DNA from 2 places in the Clostridium acetobutylicum ATCC 824 genome. Region 1 is predicted to be linked to the other one. Evidence: riboswitches for the same ligand, from Rfam matches in the RefSeq annotation. Region 1 holds a riboswitch; the other holds the start of a gene.
The links. Region 1 has a riboswitch for FMN ahead of ribD (bifunctional diaminohydroxyphosphoribosylaminopyrimidine deaminase/5-amino-6-(5-phosphoribosylamino)uracil reductase RibD). Riboswitches for the same ligand answer to the same signal wherever they lie in the genome.

Region 1 (7,103 bases):
ATTTATTGCTCAGGAACTGGAAATACTGAGGCAATGGCTAATTTGATAAGTGAAGGAGCAAAATCAGCTGGAGCAGATGTTCAATTAATCAATGTAAGTGATGCAGATGTAGATAAAGTTAAAAATGCGGATGTTATTGTGCTTGGGTCGCCTGCAATGGGTGATGAGGTATTAGAAGAAGAAGAAATGGAACCATTTGTTGAGAATATATCCAAAGAGGTGAAAGGGAAAAAAGTAGCTCTATTTGGTTCATACGGTTGGGGAGATGGCCAATTTATGCGTGATTGGGTAGAACGTATGGAGGGATATGGAGCAGATCTTATAGGTGAAGGTTTAATCGTACAAGATGCACCAGAGGGAGAAACAGAAGATCAATGCAGAGAGTTTGGTAAGGCTCTTATAAATAGCTAGAAAAGGGAGAGATAGAGGATGGAAAAATGTTTATATAAATTTACAGATTTTATCGAGGGTGTTACTGGTAAAGTATATATGATAAAGCTTATAACATACTCAATATCTCCAGTTATATCTAAACGAAAACCATCTTCTATAATTACTGTTTCAAACAGGTACAAGGGGATGTATGATTTATGGAATATATATGGGGAAGAATATTTAAGAAATATAAATGTAGATGTTTTTGAAATTAAAAAAGATAAGGATTGCTTAACACTTTTGTTTTATGATAAAGCGTTACTTAAAAGTACTCTTTATCATAAAACTAATATAGGCTTTTTAAATAAATTTGGATATAAAGAAGATATGGATTTAGAGGAGTTTCTTGGAGTTTTAAAGAAGAGGTATAAAGAAACAAATTGTCCTCACGAACTAGGAATATTTTTAGGGATACCAGTTGAAGATGTAGAAGAGTTTATAAATTGCAATGGAAGAAAGTGTTTATACTGTGGCTACTGGAAGGTGTATAAAAATAAGGACAGGGCAATGAAAATTTTTAAGGAATATGATGAATCACGCAGTAAGGCAATAAGATTATTAAGTGACAATATTGATATAAGTAAGGTTGCAAAAATACTATCACTTAATAATTAAATAAATTTTAGTAGAATTTATTAAGAGTTACTTCACCAGATATTAAATTTTCAGTATGACCGTCATTAAAGGTAACTACTAATTCACCTTTTCTGCTTATGTCTATTACTTTAGCAGCTTCAGTGTGGTCTTTTTTTGTAATAGCAATTTCCTTTCCTATAAGCGCTGAATTTTTTTTGCATATGTCTAAAAAGCTATTGGGATCTTGAGTCTCTAAAAAGTTTTCATAGATTATTTCGAAGTCATTTAATATGTTAGATAGTATGGTTTCTCTTGAGATTGGTTCATTTAATTCTATTCTTAAAGAAGTAGCTTTTTTTGATATCTCTGGCGAAAAATCATTGTAATCTTGATTTACGTTTATTCCAATTCCTAAAATTATATTTGAAGTGTTATTGATGTCTTCAGAAACCTCAGCTAGAATACCTACTAGTTTTTTATTATTTAGAAGGATATCGTTAGGCCACTTTATTAGACAATTGATGTTCATTTTATTAAAAGAGTTAGTAAGAGAGGCTGCTGCTAACTGTGTTATTAGAGGAAAAAGTGTTTTTTTTACGTTAGGTTTTAAAATTAGTGACATCCATAAGCCCTTATATTTAGGTGAACTCCAGGTTCTATCTGAAAATCTACATTTTCCAAGGGTTTGCTCTTCAGAAATTATAAGACTTCCTTCAGCTACAGCTCTCATTATAAGACGCTTGGCTTCTAAATTTGTTGAATCTATAGAATCTAAAAGTATTAAATTTCTTCCGATATATTTCGTGGTTAATAGTGAATTTATTTTATTTATATTTAAAGAAAAATTCCCTCTTTCCATTATTTAGCCTCCAGATAAGTATAATATATATTATGAATTATAGCATATTTATGGAGTGTTGACATGGAAAATATTAAGTAGTATACTAATGGTAATTTAATAGGATGTTCTTCAGGGATGGGTGAAATTCCCAATCGGCGGTAAAGCCCGCAAGCCATTTGGCAGATCCGGTTAAACTCCGGGGCCGACAGTTAAAGTCTGGATGAAAGAAGAAATAGCGTAACTGCAGTACGCAGGTTTTGTTGATTATAAATCTCCGAAGGATTACCTTTCTTTGGAGATTTTTTTATTTGCTTGCAAGTTTATTAAATTCAAGGAAGTGTTTAAATTGAATGAGGCTTTTATGAAAAGAGCTTTAGAAATTGCAGAAAAGGGGAGTGGATATGTAAATCCAAATCCTATGGTTGGAGCAGTTATAGTTAAGGACAATAAAATAGTTGGTGAAGGTTATCATGAGAAATTTGGAGGAAATCATGCTGAGGTAAATGCTTTAAATATGGCTGGAAAAGATGCAGAGGGCTCGGAACTATATGTTACGTTAGAACCATGTTCTCATTATGGTAAAACTCCGCCTTGTGCACTTGCGGTAGTTAAAGCGGGAATAAAAAGAGTGATAATTGCCATGGAAGACCCAAATCCTTTAGTAAGTACAAAGGGGATAAAAATACTAAAGGAAAATGGAATAGAAGTTATTACAGGCGTTATGAAAAAGGAATCAGAAAAGTTAAATGAAGTTTTTATAAAGTATATAACAACTAAAAGGCCATTTATAACTATGAAAATGGCATCAACCCTAGATGGAAAAATATGCACTGTTTCAGGAGAATCAAGATGGATAAGCGGACAAACATCAAGAAAATATGTTCATCATTTAAGAAGCAAATATATGAGCATAATGGTGGGAGTAGGTACGGCTATTAATGATAATCCTCTTCTCACAACTAGAATAGAAGGTGAAAATGTAAGAAGTCCTATAGCTATTATTGTGGACTCAAAGCTTAGGGTTCCAAAGGATTTAAGAATTTTTAATACATTACAGGAGAGAAAGATTATTATTGCAACTACTGAATATGCAGATAAAAATAAGGAAAATGAGCTTATAAATATGGGAGTTTCAATTATAAAAACACCTAATAAAAATGGTCGTGTTAACTTAGATTATCTACTAGATGAATTAGGTAAGATAGGTATAGATAGTGTTTTACTCGAAGGTGGAAGCGAATTGAATTTCTCTTTTATAAAGGAAGAAAATATAGATAAGATAATGTGCTTTATAGCGCCAATGATAGTAGGAGGAGAAAAAGCTAAGGGTGCAGTTGGAGGTAAGGGGATAGAAAAGCTTAAGGATTCAATAAAGATATATGATATGGATTCTGAAAAAATTGGAGAGGATATCTTAGTGTCAGGATACCTAAATAGGGGATGATTTGTTTTGTTTACCGGTATTATAGAGGAAATAGGAGAAATTAAAACTATAAAGAAATATGATAATTCAATAAGGATTGCTATAAAAGCTTCAAAGGTAATGGAAAATATCAAGCTTGGAGATAGCATAGCAGTAAACGGAGTATGCCTTACAATTGTATCTTGTGAAAATGGAGAATTTGATGTTATGCCAGAAACATATAGGGTAACTAATTTAAAAAAATTGATTTCAGGAAGTAAAGTTAATTTAGAAAGAGCTTTGGCATTAGGAGATAGATTTGGTGGACATATAGTAACAGGACATATAGATGGGTTGGGAACTATAGAGAGTATAAAAAAAGATGCGATAGCAATTGAATATAAAATAAAGACTAATAGAGAAATTACAAGCAATCTTGTTTATAAAGGTTCTGTAGCTATAGATGGAGTTAGTTTAACTTTAGGAGAAGTACAAGAAGATTATTTTAAATTTTATCTTATTCCTCATACCCAGGAAAAAACAACTTTAACACAAAGGAGTAAAGGTTATAGTGTAAACATAGAGTGTGATGTATTATCAAAAAATATTCGAAATTTTGTGAATATCCAGAATAGTACAAAAGGTTCGTGTATAACTGAAGGTTTATTAAAGGAAAATGGATTTATGTAATATTAGTTAAGTGTATTCTGTAATAAGAGGAGGAGTTTTTATGAATTTCAAATTTAATACTGTAGAAGAAGCAATTCTTGATATAAGACAAGGAAAGATGGTTATTGTTGTAGACGATGAAGATAGAGAAAACGAAGGAGATTTGGTGGCAGCAGGAGCAACGATAACAGGAGAAACTATAAATTATATGGCAAGGTATGCCAGAGGACTCATATGTACGCCTATGGATTCAGATAGCATGGAAAGGCTTGGAATAAACACCATGGTAGAAAAAAATACAGAGTATTTCGGTACGGATTTTGGGGTTTCTGTAGATGCTGCAAGGACTAGAACAGGAATTTCAGCATATGAAAGAGCTGAAACTATAAAGAAACTTTCTGATAAAGATGCCAAGGAAGAAGATTTTGTAAAACCAGGACACACATTTCCTCTAAGAGCTAAAAAAAATGGAGTATTGGATAGAAATGGACATACAGAGGCTACCGTTGATTTAGTAAGACTTGCAGGTTTCTATCCTTCAGTTGGAGTATGCTGTGAAATTATGAATGAAGATGGCACTATGGCAAGACTACCAAAGCTTATGGAGTTCTCAAGAAAAAATGATATTAAAATAATAACTGTTGAAAAATTGATTGAATATAGAAAAAAGAATGAGGCACTTATAAAAAGAGAAGCAGAGGCCAAGCTTCCAACAAAATATGGTGAGTTCAAAATAGTTGGATATAAAAGCCTGATTGATAATAAGGAAAATCTAGCTATAGTTAAGGGAGAGCTTAAAGCTGAAGAAGAGGTGCTTGTAAGAGTTCATTCTAAATGCCTTACGGGAGATGTATTTGGATCTCTAAGATGTGATTGTGGAAATCAGCTTTCATATGCACTTAGTGCAATAGAAAAGCAGGGGGCAGGAGTTGTTCTTTATATGGATCAAGAGGGAAGAGATATAGGACTTTTGAATAAGTTAAAGGCATATATGCTCCAAGAAAAGGGTCTTGATACAGTTGAAGCAAATTTGAAATTAGGATTTGAAGCTGATTTAAGAGAATATTGGGCGGCTGCCGAAATGCTTAAAGATTTAGGTGTTAAAAAAGTTAAATTAATGACAAATAATCCTGAAAAAATAAACGAATTAAATAAATATGGAATTGATGTTGTAAGCAGAGTTCCTATTAATACAGAACATGTTAAAGAAAATGAATTTTATCTAAGAACTAAAAAGCAAAAAATGGGTCACTTAATTGAAATTTAAAGGAGAGTAGATTGTAATGAAAATATATGAAGGCAAACTTATAAGCAAAAATTTAAAATTTGGAATTGTAGCAGGGAGATTTAATGAATTTATAGTATCAAAATTGCTATCAGGTGCAGTAGATGCGCTTAAAAGGCATGGATGTGATGAAGATAGTATAGAGCTTGCATGGGCTCCGGGAGCTTTTGAAATACCATTAATATCACAGAAGATGGCTGAAAGTGGTAAATATGATGCAGTAATTTGCTTAGGTGCTGTGATAAGAGGAGCAACCTCACACTTTGACTATGTATCTTCAGAGGTTTCTAAAGGAATAGCACAAACTTCACTTAAGACGGGGTGCCCTGTAATATTTGGTGTTTTAACAACGGATAATATTGAACAGGCAATAGAAAGAGCTGGAACAAAATCAGGAAATAAAGGTTTTGATGCAGCAGTAACAGCAATTGAAATGGCTAATTTAATTAAAACAATTGGCGAATAGGAAATATAAATAAATGTACCCATACACTTTTCAAAATGATATACATGTCCTATTATAGAATTATATTTTATAGTAAAGGAGTTATGGGTATGGATAGAAGTGATATGAATAAAAATCTCGCTCAAATGTTAAAGGGTGGAGTTATAATGGATGTTATTAATAAGGAACAGGCCATAATTGCTGAAAAGGCAGGGGCATGTGCAGTAATGGCACTAGAAAGAGTACCAGCTGATATAAGAAAACAAGGTGGAGTAGCAAGAATGTCTGATCCTAAAATGATAAAAGAAATTAGGGAGTCTGTAACAATACCAGTTATGGCAAAGGTTAGAATAGGGCATTTTGTTGAAGCCGAGATTCTTCAGTCTTTAGGAATAGATTTTATAGATGAAAGTGAGGTTCTAACTCCAGCTGATGATTCTTATCATATTGACAAAAAGGCCTTTAAGGTTCCATTTGTTTGTGGAGCAAGAAATCTTGGAGAAGCACTTAGAAGAATTGGGGAAGGAGCTTCAATGATAAGAACAAAGGGTGAAGCAGGTACTGGAAATGTTGTTGAAGCTGTAAAACATATGAGAACAGTTATGGATGAAATAAGGAGAGTTAAAAATGCAGCTAAGGAAGAAATTATGACAATTGCAAAAGAATTAGGAGCTCCATATGATCTCGTTCAATATGTTTGGATGAATGGAAGGCTTCCTGTAGTTAATTTTGCAGCAGGCGGTGTTGCTACTCCAGCTGATGCTGCGCTTATGATTAGACTTGGTGCAGAAGGAGTATTTGTTGGCTCCGGTATATTTAAGTCTGAAAATCCAGAAAAAAGAGCGAGAGCTATTGTAATGGCAGCAGCTTATTACGATGATCCTAAAGTGCTTGAAGAAGTGTCGGAGGACCTTGGAGAGCCTATGTATGGACTTGAAATAAGTGACATAAAAGATAGATATGCAGAAAGAGGCTGGTAATGAGGGTAGGTGTTTTATCGTTTCAAGGTGGAGTAGTTGAACACCTGGAGCATATAGAAAAACTTAATGGTAAACCTGTTAAGGTTAGAAGTTTAGAAGATTTACAAAAAATAGATAGGCTTATAATACCAGGAGGAGAAAGTACAACTATAGGAAAGTTTTTAAAACAATCTAATATGCTCCAACCTTTGAGAGAAAAGATATATGGAGGCATGCCAGTATGGGGAACCTGCGCGGGAATGATACTCTTAGCAAGAAAAATAGAAAACAGTGAGGTCAACTATATAAATGCCATAGACATAACTGTAAGAAGAAATGCTTATGGAAGCCAAGTTGATAGCTTTAATACTAAGGCTTTAATTGAAGAAATATCTTTAAATGAAATGCCGCTTGTTTTTATAAGAGCTCCGTATATAACACGCATAGGAGAAACAGTAAAAGCATTATGTACTATAGATAAAAATATAGTG
Region 2 (7,103 bases), 1.7 Mb from region 1:
GCCTTACTGGAAATGAGATAACTGATAAGTACATAGAAGAAAGTGTTAAGGATTCTTTAAAGAGACTTATATATCCTTCTATAGAGAGGGAAATAAGAGCAGAGCTTACTGAAAAAGGCGAAAATTCAGCTATTGAAATATTTAAGGCTAATTTAAAAGCTCTTTTAATGCAGCCACCTATAAAAGGAAAAGCGGTACTTGGATATGATCCAGGGTTTAGAACAGGATGTAAAATTGCTGTTTTAGATGATACAGGAAAACTTTTAGATACGGCTACAGTTTATGCAACAGCACCTCAAAACGATGTAGAAGGGTCAATAAAGACTTTAAAAGAACTTATTTATAAACACAATGTTGGAGTTGTATCTCTTGGTAATGGAACTGCAAGTAGAGAATCAGAGGAAGTTATTGCTAGACTTTTAAAGGAAATAAAAGAGGAAAAAGGAATAGACGTTTATTATGTAATAGTTTCAGAAGCAGGAGCATCAGTTTATTCAGCCTCAGAGCTTGCAGCTAAAGAGTACCCAGATATAAATGTTTCCTTAAGAGGAGCAATTTCTATAGGTAGAAGACTCCAAGATCCTTTAAGTGAACTTGTAAAGATTGATCCTAAATCTATAGGTGTTGGACAATATCAGCATGATGTGGCTCCTAAGAAGATGGACGAATCACTTAAAGGAGTAGTTGAAGACTGCGTTAACAATGTAGGAGTAGATCTTAATATAGCAACACCGTCTTTACTTTCATATGTATCAGGTATAAATGCAAATATTGCAAAGAATATAGTTGATTACAGGGAAGAAAACGGAGCGTTTAAAAACAGAAAAGAGCTTTTAAAGGTAAAAAGATTAGGACCAAAAGCTTTTGAGCAGTGTGCAGGATTTTTGAGAATAATGGATGGAGATGAAGTTTTGGATAACACTTCAGTTCACCCTGAATCATATAAGAAAGCAAAGGAACTTTTAAAGAAGTTGGGGTATGAGGAAGAAGATATAGCAAATAACAAACTTAAAGATATTGACAGCAAGGTAAGTTTACTTGGAATAGAAAGCTTAGCTGAAAGTCTCGATATCGGAATTCCAACACTTACAGACATAATAAGTTCTATAAAAAAACCAGGAAGAGATCCTAGAGAAGAAATGCCAAAGCCAATATTAAAGACAGGTATTATGGATATAAAACAGCTTAAGTCAGGTATGACACTTATGGGAACAGTAAGGAATGTAGCTGATTTTGGAGCTTTTGTAGATATTGGAGTGCATCAAGATGGACTTGTTCATATAAGTCAGCTCTCAGATAGCTTTGTAAAGCATCCTCTAGATGTTGTAAAAGTAGGAGATATAGTGGAAGTTAGAATTTTAGAAGTCGATGAGAAAAGAAATAGGATATCTCTGACAATGAAAAAATAGCCTAAAGGACTTGAACTTGTTATAATTATGATATATAATATAAAAAAATAAAGAATGATCTTCAGGGCAGGGTGAAATTCCCTACCGGCGGTATAGCCCGCGAGCCTTTTTAGGTATGATCCGGTTTGATTCCGGAGCCGACAGTAAAGTCTGGATGAAAGAAGATATATAGCATTATTTTGATATGTATGCCCTGACGTTTTTCGTTGGGGCTTTTTTAATGCTTCTGAAGATTTTAGGAGGGTTTAAGTTGAAGAATTCAAAACTCAGTACTTTAATCAAAATTTCACTTTTATCAGTAATAGGATTTATACTTATGTTTATCGAGGTTCCACTTCCGATTTTTCCAGGTTTCTTAAAAATCGATATAAGTGATCTTCCAGCACTTTTAGGAGCCTTTGCTATGGGACCTGTAGCAGGAATTATAATAGAATTTGTGAAAAATGCTTTACATCTTTTAAGAACACAAACTGCAGGTACAGGAGAATTAGCTAACTTTATAGTTGGAGGTGTACTAGTATTAGTTTCTGGAACAATGTACAAGTATAAAAAGACAAGAATCAATGCTGTAATGTCTCTTAGTGCAGGTGTTGTTGCAATGTCAGTGGTTGCAAGTTTGTTGAATTATTTTATATTCTTACCACTTTACGAAACATTGCTTCATTTCCCAATAAAAGAGATTGTAAAAATGGGTCATGCAATAAACCCAGCTATAAATGATTTAAATAGTTTTGTAGTGTATTCAATTTTGCCTTTTAACCTAATTAAAGGTGTTATGATATCAGCCTTAACTATGGTTATGTATAAAAGGGTTTCTCCAATGCTTCATAGAGAAACTGAACTATCTTCCAATAATAAGGTAGAGAGTATGCTAAAATAGCAGGCAAAAGCCTGCTATTTTAATTTCTCCACATTATAAGTGCATCCTCATCATTGTCACCGTAGTATTTTTTTCTTACTCCTGCTTCTTTAAAGCCAAATTTCTTATACAGATTTTGTGCTATTGTATTTGAAATTCTAACTTCTAAGGTCATAGAAGGTATATTTCTTTTTTCACATAGTTTTATAAGTTCTTCAAGAATTTTGTTTCCAATTCCCATTCCTCTAAACTCAGGATGAACAGCTATGTTTGTTATATGCCCCTCATCAATTATAAGCCATAAGCCACCATAACCAACTACAAGGTTATTATTTTTTATTACTACATATTTTGCAAACTTGTTTCTTAATTCACCTTCCATAGATTCTTTAGTCCAAGGAGTAGGAAAACATAAGTTTTCAATTTCAATGATTGAATCTATATCGTCCTTTTCTAGGGTATGCACTGTTAGGTTAGTCATCTATACTCATTCCTGTCCTTTTTTCATATTCTCTCTCTGCTTGAGATTTTCTTATGTATATAGGAGCTGAGGTTATTAAATCATCTTTAACGCCTGACTTTAATAGTTCCATGCCAAGCTCACATAAGCTTGAGGATCGCACTAAATTAAGATGTGCAGGAGCAAATTGCACATTTTCAACATTTTCATCAAAAAAGTTTCTGAATTTGTATACAGCATCACCTATAAAGGTTACTTGTGAATCATAGCCTTTCAGTAGTTCAATAAGCTCCGTAATGTGAATAGCATCATATTCGGTAAGTCTTTTTAATGAATTTCCTTCAAAGGTGTACAGGGCTGTATAAACATTGTCTCTAAGAGCATCTAGTACCGGACATATTATTCCAGGAGTATATGCCATATTATAAGCTAAGGCATCAAGAGAGGATACACTTACAAATGGTTTTTTGGAACCTTCACTTAAGCCTTTAACAATTGACATTCCTATTCTAAGACCTGTAAAAGAACCAGGTCCCTTTGACACAACAAAACCGTCTAGGTCTTCCACTTTTAAATTAACTGTATTTAACATATCGTCAATCATGCTCATAAGTATTACTGAATGTTGTTTTTTATAGTTAAATGTAATTTCCCCTAAAAGTTTATCATCATCCATTACCGCACAAGTGGCGGCTTGTGTAGCTGAATCAATTGCTAAAAGTTTCATATCTTAATCTCCTTTACATAATCATATCTTTTACCAGTATGAGTTATAGTGATTTTTCTATAATCCGGACCCATATCTAGGAGTTTTTTTATATTAACTTCAATATGCTCATCTGGTATTATGCTGCTAATATAATGGGACCACTCTATAACACTTACAGCATCGCTGAAGATATATTCATCAAAGCCTATGGCGTAAATTTCATCTGGATCATTTACTCTGTATACATCAAAATGATGTAATTTAAGTCTTCCTGTATATTCATTTACTATGTTAAAAGTTGGACTCGTTATGTAGTCTTCAATATTAAGTCCTTTTGCAATTCCTTTTGTAAAATGTGTTTTACCTGCACCTAAATCTCCATTAATACAAACAATATCTCCGGGCATAGCTAAAGCACCTAATTGTTCTCCAATACTAAAGGTTTTATCAACACTATCCACAATAAATTCCATAAGATCACCTCTTTTTGTGAATTTTATCCCTATTAAGTTTATATCAAATGTGCAAAAAATAAAAGAGATAGGGCTTAAAATTAAAGCCCTATTTTATAGATTGTTTCATATTGATCTTTTTTAAAGCACCATTTAATTGAAATACAGCTTTTTCACATATATAACCATCAGATGTCATATGGTTAAGTATTTTAAAAGCTTCTTCATGACTTAGACCTTTTCTGTAGGGTCTATCCTCTGTTAAAGCTTGATATATGTCACAGACTCCCATTATTCTGCATTCTTCTGATAACTCACTTGCGGTCAGATGTCTTGGATATCCTGTTCCGTTTAGTTTTTCGTGATGAGAGGAGGCCCAATAACTTATATCATGTATATCTTCAATACTATCTAGAATTATTTTTGTATAGTATACATGAGATTTTATAATTGAAAACTCATCATCTGTAAGAGAACCGTTCTTATCAAGTATAGATGTAGGTATAGCAAGCTTTCCAATATCATGAAGAAGGCCAGCAATTTTCATTTTAAGGCATTTTTCTTCGGAGTATCCAACATACTTTGAAACTTGAAAAGCAAGATTAGATATACTTCTTGAATGCTTAGCTGTAAAACTACTTTTACTATCTATTACATCTGATATCATAAATGCAAAGCTTTCAAATTGCTTTAAATCTAATTTGTCATCTATATCAGGAGATATATTATCCAATATAAAATCTAAGAAGGATATATTCTCCATATCAAACCAAAACATTTCCTTACTAGCGATAGACAAAAAAGCTTTTAAAACCTCTTTATCGAATAAAGGGTTTTCACAAACTAAATTAATTATATCCTTATGCTGTTTGAAGGCATTGATATTTTCTTCATAAAGTGTTTCAACCATGTCAGCTAAATGAATGATTCTACTTTCAATAGGTATTTGATCATATTTTAATTTAAAAGGTCCAGTACCATTATAATTTTCATGATGATAGTGTATTATGGGAGATACACTGTTAAATATGGGGAGATTTTCAGTTATTGCAGCTCCTTGAATACAATGTTGTTTGATAAATTCACTAGAAGTATGACTTGCATTAAGTGAATTAACAGCACCAATATCATGAAGAAGCGACGCTATGTATAAATTTTTCATAGAATTATTGCTTAAATTAAGTACTTTTGCTAGTTTTAAAGCAATATAAGTAGTACGCTTTGAATGGTTATAAAATTTGTGACTTGAAAAGTTTACATTTGATATATTTTTTTCACAATTAGGATTTTCGGAAGAGCTAATTTCTGCTAAATCTAGTGCTAAAGATACAGAGCGTATTATTTTTTCAAAGCTTATGTCCATAGTTATCCTCCAACAATTAAAATGTATACTAATAATTATCGTATAAAAACAGTGTTAACTTCATATAAAATTATATTTAAGTAAATATTAATAATACTTAATATAAAAAAATAATTTATTATATCTAAATAATTTTACTAAAAAGGGTAAATGTATCATAAGCAACTTAATAGTTGAACTGACTAAGCTATACAGGTATAATGTATTATGAATGATTTTTTATTATTTTAGAGGTCTTATAAATTATGTTTTCTAATTTGCAATAGAGGTGGAAATATGAAAAAGTTTCTTTGTTTTATTATGAGTGTTGGTTTAATACTTTCACTTGTAGGATGTGGGAAATCCGGAAAAACCAACATAAAGGTTCCTGCTAAAAGTATAGATGGAAAAGATTCCAGTATTAGCCTTGATATAATGGCAACAAATAAGTTTCTTTATAATGTTATTAAAGATATTTCAGGTAATAGACATAATGTTCAATTTATGTTTAAAAATGATATAGATGTAAAACAATTTGATTATACATCTGACAGTATAAATAATGTTTCTAAGTACAATATTTTTATGTATCTAGGTGCTGATTTTGAACCGTGGGCATCAGATTTTATTGGTAAACTTGATAAAAACAGTATAGCAACGGTTGACATGTCTAGAGGAACTAAAATTTTAAATTTAGATGATAAAGTTCAATATGGAAATATAACTGTAGAAAAGAATTCATATTATTGGACGGATTTAAATAACTATAAGACTATGTTAGTAAATATAAAGAATTCCCTAGAAGAAAAAGATCCTAAGAGCAGAGATCTTTATGAAAAGAATTTTGCTGCATACATAAAAAAAGTAAATGACTGCGAGAAGGAATTTAAAGGAATAAACGATAAGTTAAAGGGATATACCTTTGTAACAAATAGTTCTAATTTTGATTATTTCTTTAATTATGCAGGTTTAGACAGCGTTAAAGTATCAGAAGATGAGCTTAGTAAACCGGATACTTCAAAAGAGCTTAATGATAAATTAAAGGATAAAGAAAAGATATGTTACATATATAGTGATGATGGAAGTGTACAAAGTAACAATGCGGTAATACAAAAGTATAAGATGAAGACACTTAAATTTGTTACATATGATGAAAATTCAGATTACATATGCATAATTAAAGATAATATAAAGTCTATGAAAGAGCTTATAAAGTAGAAAAGCTTATTAATGTTAGTGTATAGAATCAATTGCACTAACATTTTTTGTGCAATTGAACAAAAAAAATCATTAAATAAACAATAGTAAGAGTATAGTAAATATATTATTATTAATACTGTTATACAACAAAAGAAAACGTTACCGTAAAGGGAGGAAGTTATATGTATATTATTCATTGGGGAGGAGCAGTGGTTGGTTTAGTAATTGCGATAGTGCTTATACTTAGGAAAATCAATCCTGTATACTCACTTTTCACAGGAGCAATTTTAGGAGCACTTGTTGGAGGAGCAAGCTTACCACAAACAGTTGACGTTATAATTTCTGGTACAAATAGTGTAATGGGAGCAGTTGTCCGTGTAATAGCAGCTGGAGTTTTAGCTGGTGTTTTAATTGAATCAGGAGCGGCAGAAAAAATTGCTGAAACTATAGTAGATAAGTTAGGTGAGAAAAAGGTTCTTTTGGCAATTGCACTAGCTAGTATGATAATTACAGCAGTAGGAGTGTTTATACCAGTTACAGTTATTATAGTTGCACCAATAGCACTTCCAGTAGCAAAAAAAGTTGGAATAACAAAGTCTTCTATACTTTTAGCTATGATAGGAGGAGGAAAGGCTGGTAATGTTATTTCCCCTAATCCTAATACTATTGCAG

Region 2: linked by a shared signal. The riboswitch ahead of CA_RS14615 (ECF transporter S component) and the one ahead of ribD (bifunctional diaminohydroxyphosphoribosylaminopyrimidine deaminase/5-amino-6-(5-phosphoribosylamino)uracil reductase RibD) in region 1 are both predicted to bind FMN.

Annotation. Positions count from the first base shown of each region.
Region 1 covers NC_003030.1:680,382-687,484, forward strand. Annotated here, with positions in the region: gene CA_RS03205 (flavodoxin) at 1-411, shown strand, start outside; gene CA_RS03210 (DUF3793 family protein) at 430-1,050, shown strand; gene CA_RS03215 (biotin--[acetyl-CoA-carboxylase] ligase) at 1,058-1,870, opposite strand; FMN riboswitch at 1,974-2,088, shown strand; gene ribD (bifunctional diaminohydroxyphosphoribosylaminopyrimidine deaminase/5-amino-6-(5-phosphoribosylamino)uracil reductase RibD) at 2,214-3,296, shown strand; gene CA_RS03225 (riboflavin synthase) at 3,303-3,944, shown strand; gene CA_RS03230 (bifunctional 3,4-dihydroxy-2-butanone-4-phosphate synthase/GTP cyclohydrolase II) at 3,985-5,190, shown strand; gene ribE (6,7-dimethyl-8-ribityllumazine synthase) at 5,207-5,674, shown strand; gene pdxS (pyridoxal 5'-phosphate synthase lyase subunit PdxS) at 5,758-6,633, shown strand; gene pdxT (pyridoxal 5'-phosphate synthase glutaminase subunit PdxT) at 6,633-7,103, shown strand, end outside.
Region 2 covers NC_003030.1:2,966,282-2,973,384, reverse strand. Annotated here, with positions in the region: gene CA_RS14620 (Tex family protein) at 1-1,409, shown strand, start outside; FMN riboswitch at 1,463-1,579, shown strand; gene CA_RS14615 (ECF transporter S component) at 1,660-2,289, shown strand; gene rimI (ribosomal protein S18-alanine N-acetyltransferase) at 2,309-2,749, opposite strand; gene tsaB (tRNA (adenosine(37)-N6)-threonylcarbamoyltransferase complex dimerization subunit type 1 TsaB) at 2,742-3,455, opposite strand; gene tsaE (tRNA (adenosine(37)-N6)-threonylcarbamoyltransferase complex ATPase subunit type 1 TsaE) at 3,452-3,910, opposite strand; gene CA_RS14595 (HDIG domain-containing protein) at 3,999-5,252, opposite strand; gene CA_RS14590 (metal ABC transporter substrate-binding protein) at 5,529-6,449, shown strand; partial or broken gene CA_RS14585 (GntP family permease) at 6,614-7,103, shown strand, end outside.